DNA from 2 places in the Fulvivirga sp. genome. Region 1 is predicted to be linked to the other one. Evidence: riboswitches for the same ligand, from Rfam matches in the RefSeq annotation. Region 1 holds a riboswitch; the other holds the start of a gene.
What was found. Region 1 has a riboswitch for S-adenosylmethionine ahead of RIB54_RS07195 (trans-sulfuration enzyme family protein). Riboswitches for the same ligand answer to the same signal wherever they lie in the genome.

Region 1 (3,378 bases):
CAGTAGGCTTTTTGGTGATCTTTCTAACATGATCTATAAAATCAAAAAGTCCATCAACATCACTAAACTCCTTGTGACGTGCTGGCGCGTAGGCATCCTTGCCCATAGGTATTTTCCTGATGTTGGCAATTTCCTCGGTAATTTTTTCCTTCAAAAGCATTCCGCCTTTACCAGGCTTAGCTCCTTGAGCCAACTTAATTTCAAACATCTTAACCTGGGGGTGATTAGCCATCTGCTCAAGTAACTTATCATCCATATTACCCTCTTCATCCCTTATGCCGTACTTGGCTGTTCCTATTTGAAATATCAAATCCCCACCTCCATATTCATGACAAGGCGCCAGTGATCCTTCGCCTGTATTATGGAAAATACCCGCCATTTTTGCTCCCTTATTGAGTGCCGCATGAGCTCTGTAAGACAATGCACCGTAAGACATCGCACTTATATGAACAAAATGATTTAAAACAACCGGTTCCACTCCTGTATGCTTCCCTATTATTTTCTTATAGGTTCTACCTGTCTCCTCTCCTGTTTTAATTTTAGTATTGGTAAATGTTGCTGGCATTATCAATGTAGTGCCTACTTTATCCATATCAATTTGGCTACCGAAGCCAATGGTATTTCTTACACCATTGGAAGTTTCATGCACCCAGTTTCTGGTTATTCTGTTATAGGGTGTTTCTTCCTGATCGTTGAGAAAGAGGTATTGACGTAACAATGGCCCCATTTTCACAAGCATCTTCCTTCCCCAGATTATAACTGGAAACAATCGTTGAATTGGATTCTCAGTCTGCCTTTTATCATGGATGAAAAGAATAATGACACCAACGATTACAGCAAAAATGATGAACTCACCTGTTAATGTTGCAGCCCATTTTAACACCCCAACATTTTCTAATGTTGCCTTTTGAAAATAGTAACCGTACACAGCAGTAACTGCACTGGATAGTAGAAACCAACTTATGGTATAGGCATTAAAATTACTGAGGAACCCAACCAGTGTTGGAGCTTTTGAAATGCTCTGTTGATGAAATTTTCTTTCTGTAGCCATTTTTAAAGGTATTTAAATTTATAAGCTAGCATGAAAATCTCTCATTTACAACGTAAGAAGCTGAAAATTAGCTACTAACACATTTAAGCGGCACTAAAAATTGTCTTTACAATTAGTTTATTCAATTTCCGCTTCCATTAGCCTGTTTGAAGAGGTCTGAGGACGTTCGGATTATTGAATCGCAATTAACTTTTAGTTATTTAATGGGAAATGAGAAAAACAGCCATATATTTGCATCGTTCTAACAAAACGTTCATTTACATAACTTATCGAGAAAGGTGGAGGGATTGGCCCTTTGAAACCTTAGCAACCCTTAGTCATTAAGAAGGTGCTAATTCCAATTGCAAACTATGCAATAGAGATAAGTCAGAAGAATTTTCCGATACTCTTTTGGCCTATCAATCAAAGGCCTGTCTTACGAAACTTTTCATGATGATTTATTAAATGCTAATGGAATATCCGTGAGGATTTCAATTAATATTTTCTATTATGAAAAGAGACAAATTTGAAACACTAGCAATACGCACTCAGATGGAAAAGACTGCTCAAAAAGAGCACTCCGCACCTATCTACATGACATCGAGCTTTACTTTTGATTCAGCTGAGCATGGTGCACAGCTATTTAATAATGAGGTTGAAGGAAATTTATATTCAAGATTTTCCAACCCTAATACAGATGAGTTTATTGACAAACTCTGCCTTTTGGAAGAATGTGAAGCTGGCGTAGCTACCGCCTCGGGCATGGCTGCAGTGTTTAATAGTATGGCCGCACTTTTAAAGTCAGGTGACCACATTGTTTCTTCAGGGGCAATTTTTGGTAATTCCAGATATGTGCTGACCAATGTGTTTCCCAACATGGGCATTGAGCACACTTTTGTGGATGTTGATGATAATGAATCTTACAAAAAGGCCATTCGCCCAAACACTAGAATGATTTATGTGGAAACGCCATCAAATCCAACCTTGAAATCAGCGGATTTGGAATTCATCGGTGACCTCTGCAAAGAAAATGATATCATATTCTCTGTAGATAACTGTTTTGCAACTCCATACCTTCAGAAACCAGTTCATTACAAAGCCGACTTAGTTATACACTCTGCCACCAAATATATTGACGGGCAAGGCAGGGTTTTAGGAGGAGCAATTCTCGGAAGTGAAGAGTATGTGAAAATATGTTACGACTACATCCGTAGAACAGGAGCCAGTTTATCCCCATTTAATGCCTGGGTGCTTTCAAAGAGTTTAGAGACGCTTGCCGTGCGAATGGACAGGCACTGCGATAATGCCTCTGCTCTTGCCGATTTTTTATCAGGTCATGAGGCTATTGAAGTAGTAGTTTATCCACACCACGAATCCTATCCTCAATATGATTTGGCCAAAAAGCAAATGACCAAAGGTGGTGGACTTGTAGGGTGCGTAATTAAAGGAGGTCTTGAGCGAGGCACTAAATTTTTAAACTCGTTAAATATGCTCTCGTTGACAGCTAATCTTGGTGACACACGAAGTATTGCTACACACCCCTCTTCTACTACTCACTCAAAAATGAGCTTAGAGGATCAGTTAAAAGTAGGCATAACACCAGGTTTTTTACGTTTTTCAGTAGGGTTGGAACATATCGATGATATTATCTCAGATATTGACCAGGCACTAACAAAGTCTAAATAATGCAAGAACTTCAGTATTACAATTTTGAAAATCCATTTGAATTGGAAAATGGAAAGGTTATTAATAACCTCAAACTAGCATACCACACATTCGGTGATAGAAATGCTGATGGCTCAAATGTTATTTGGGTTTTTCATTCAATTTCTGCGAATACCGATGTGCTAGATTGGTGGCCTAAGTTATTTGGCGATGGCGGGTTTTATGACCCTAAAGACTATTTTATAATCTGTGCGAACTCAATAGGCTCCCCATATGGCAGCACAAAACCAACCGACTTGGATTTTCCTCAATTTTCAGTCCGTGATGTTGTAAAATCTCAGCAGCTTCTTGCTGAACATTTGGATATACATAAAATCCATACAGCCATTGGTGGTTCATTTGGTGGCAATCAGGCATTGGAATTCAGCTATTCTTTCAAAGGCACAATTGACCACTTAATTCTTGTGGCATCATGCTCCAAAGAATCTGCCTGGGGTATTGCCGTACATGAGTCTCAGCGAATAGCTATGCAGTCAGACCCAAGTTTTGGTACTGAAGACGGTGGTGTGGCAGGTATGAAAGCAGCCAGATCAATGGCACTATTAACATACAGAACATCCAATGCTTTTATAAATACCCAAACCGATATTGAGGAAAAAGTAGATGATTTTAAATCATCTAGC
Region 2 (3,378 bases), on a different contig from region 1:
AGTGATTAAAGTTGTTGAGATTCTGAGAGATAGAGGGTTTGATGTGAATGAGAGTGCGATTGTTGCAGGAGTGGAAGAAGCTTTTGCAATAACAGGCCTAAAAGGACGCTGGCAAAAACTAGGATCAAAACCATTGAAATATTGTGATGTAGGACATAATGAGGCTGGACTTAGATATGTGATTAACCAAATCAAAAATTACACATTTGATAAGCTTCATATTGTTATCGGTGTAGTCAATGATAAAGAGCTCACCTCAGTTATGCAGCTACTACCTAAAGAGGCTCAGTATTACTTCTGCCAGGCTGATATACCCAGAGCATTACCTGCATCCAAACTACAGCAAGTAGCCAGTGAATATGACCTGATTGGTTATTGTATTCCCAATGTTAATAAAGCCATTGAGGTAGCTGAAAATAATGCCTCAGAAAATGATTTCATTTTTATAGGAGGCAGTAACTTTGTGGTTGCAGAAATTGAAGGTCTATAAAATTTAATCCTGAATGAGTAGAGGAAAGCTAAAGCGTTTTGCTGAGATAGCAGAGCGAGCTAACGTTATTGAGCCAAGTAAAGCAATCTATGAGCATGTAAAAGGTAATTGGCACAAAGATGTGTTTATAAACGACAATCCTATTACACTGGAGCTTGCTTGTGGTAGAGGCGAATATACTATTGGTTTAGGAAGACTTTTTCCTAATAACAACCACATTGGCATTGATATTAAAGGAGACAGGATATGGAAGGGCAGTGCCATAGCTGAAGAAGAGGGGTTGGAGAATGTGGCTTTTTTAAGAACGCATTTGCTAGAACTTAATAACTTTTTCGAACCAGGAGAGGTCAATGAAATATGGATAACATTTCCTGACCCAAGGCCAAGGGATAGGGATGAAAAACGAAGGGTCACTCATTCGAGATTTTTAGATATCTACAAATCAATAATTTCAAAAAATGGCATAGTTAGACTCAAAACTGATAACACAGGCTTGTTTGACTATACACTGGAAGTATTAAAGTCGCGAGAGGATATCAAAGATTTACATTTTACTCATGATCTATATCATTCTGAATATGTAAGTGAATGCCATGATATAAGGACAAGGTATGAGCAAAAGTTTAGTGCTGAAGGTCATGATATCAAATACTTAAGATTTGCATTTTTATGACCTTCAACTAATTGGTGCTAGAGGCTAAACAGTGCTCCGAACATAATACTTCCAAAGAAGATCATTATATAAAAAACCAAAACTATCGCCAGCAGAATGCCCATGAATTTGTAATGGGATTTTAAATATTTAAATGCGTACTCCACTTCCTGCTCAGACTTCGTAACAATGCCAATTTTCATGTGCGATGAGAATTTATACAAATAGTAAATTGGGAAAAAGTAAATTGCTGCTATAACAAGATAAATTACAGTAGCAAAACCTTTTGAAATGGGCATTGACGAACCAGTGGGAAGGTTGCTCATCACAGAACCAATAAATAATGCTATCAGTACCATCAGTGCTACAAAAACAAAACCCACAATGGAAATGAACATTGTCCATTTTCTGGTCTCGTTAAGATTCTTTAAGGATTGATCAGTAAGTTTTACACCTTCATTTGATTCGTACGATTCCATCATCTATAGTTTAAGGTTGAAAAAAATGTTACACCGGAAGTAAAAATAAAATTATTGACTGCATTTCCTCTCATTTTAATTTTAAATTTGCACTGCCCGTAAGGCTTGACCGTGTTTTTTAAACCTAACATTAAAAACAATACCGAGTGAGCCTTTTTCCAAAACAAGGCCTCATCTTGTATCGGCTTAGCCGATACGGGACCTCGTCAGCCAACTGGCTGTCAGGATAACAGTGGACTGTTGCGGTTGTTTAGGCAGCTCAAATCCTGTCGAATCAGGGGTTTAAAACAACCTTTTGACGCCTTACGGGTTATTTTTGGACTATTAATTTTGACAATTGAGATTTTAGGTGCAGATTGTTAAAATAGTAATATATTTGAAGTTAAGTTCTTTGTGATAATCTTATCAAGAAAGGCAGAGGGAAATGGCCCTATGAAGCCTTGGCAACCATGTCATTAAACTGGCAAAGGTGCTAATTCCACCCTTACACGTTGTGTTAAGGAAAGATAAGTCAGTATAAGCCTTCATTATTATAAAAATATTATGAGCTCTTCTGACCTATCAGAAGAGCTTTTTTTTTGTTTACTTTTTAGATTTTATGACTTTAAAACATCAATCATATTTAAAGCTAAGCGGCCTTGAGCCGCTGCTCGTTACCCCTGAAACCAATTTTGTGAATATTGGCGAGCGCACCAATGTCACAGGCTCAAAGAAGTTTTTAAACCTGATAAAGGAGGGTGACTATGACACAGCACTTGAAATTGCCCGCGAACAGGTAGAAGGTGGTGCTCAGATCATTGATATAAATATGGATGAAGGTATGCTTGATGGCGAGCATGCCATGGTCACTTTCCTTAACCTTATAGCTTCTGAGCCCGACATAGCCAGGGTGCCGATAATGATAGACTCTTCTAAATGGCACATTATTGAAGCTGGTTTAAAATGCATTCAGGGTAAAGGAGTAGTAAATTCCATCAGCTTAAAATCTGGAGAAGCCGAATTTATTGAGCAGGCTAAAAAGGTCAAAAGGTATGGTGCTGCCGTAGTGGTGATGGCTTTTGATGAAGATGGCCAGGCTGATACTTATCAGCGAAGGATAGACATTTGTAAAAGGTCATATGATATTTTGGTGAATCAGGTGAAATTTCCCGCTCACGATATCATTTTTGATCCTAACATTTTTCCTGTGGCTACAGGGATGGAAGAGCATCGCAAGAATGCACTGGATTTCTTTGGTGCAGCAAAGTGGATCAGGGAAAATTTACCAGGGGCACATGTTAGTGGGGGTGTGAGTAATGTGTCTTTTTCCTTTAGGGGAAATAACCCTGTTCGTGAGGCCATGCATTCTGCATTCCTGTATCATGGTATAAACCATGGTATGGATATGGGTATTGTAAACCCATCCATGCTGGAGGTCTACGATGAGATACCTAAAGACTTATTGGAGAAGGTGGAAGATGTATTGCTTGACAGAAGGGAAGATGCTACAGAAAGGCTACTTGAATTTGCTGATGGTGTCAAGGGTGGTCAAAAGAAAAAGGTCGCTGATGATGCGTGGAGAAGCGAGTCTGTGGAGTCAAGGCTGTCGCACGCTTTAATCAAAGGTATTATTGAATTCATTGATGAAGATACTGAAGAAGCCCGTGTGAAATATAACAGTCCATTGAGGGTAATAGAAGGGCCATTGATGGACGGGATGAATATCGTTGGAGACCTTTTTGGTTCAGGTAAAATGTTTTTGCCTCAGGTAGTGAAAA

Region 2: it holds a riboswitch for S-adenosylmethionine, as region 1 does, so the genes downstream of both, metH (methionine synthase) here and RIB54_RS07195 (trans-sulfuration enzyme family protein) in region 1, are expected to answer to the same signal.

What each region holds. Positions count from the first base shown of each region.
Region 1 covers NZ_JAVJQL010000013.1:20,013-23,390, reverse strand. Annotated here, with positions in the region: gene RIB54_RS07200 (glutamate synthase-related protein) at 1-1,051, opposite strand, end outside; SAM riboswitch class I at 1,315-1,419, shown strand; gene RIB54_RS07195 (trans-sulfuration enzyme family protein) at 1,541-2,716, shown strand; gene thrA (bifunctional aspartate kinase/homoserine dehydrogenase I) at 2,716-3,378, shown strand, end outside.
Region 2 covers NZ_JAVJQL010000006.1:27,271-30,648, reverse strand. Annotated here, with positions in the region: gene RIB54_RS01550 (bifunctional folylpolyglutamate synthase/dihydrofolate synthase) at 1-490, shown strand, start outside; gene trmB (tRNA (guanosine(46)-N7)-methyltransferase TrmB) at 504-1,163, shown strand; gene RIB54_RS01540 (hypothetical protein) at 1,181-1,624, opposite strand; SAM riboswitch class I at 2,021-2,134, shown strand; gene metH (methionine synthase) at 2,220-3,378, shown strand, end outside.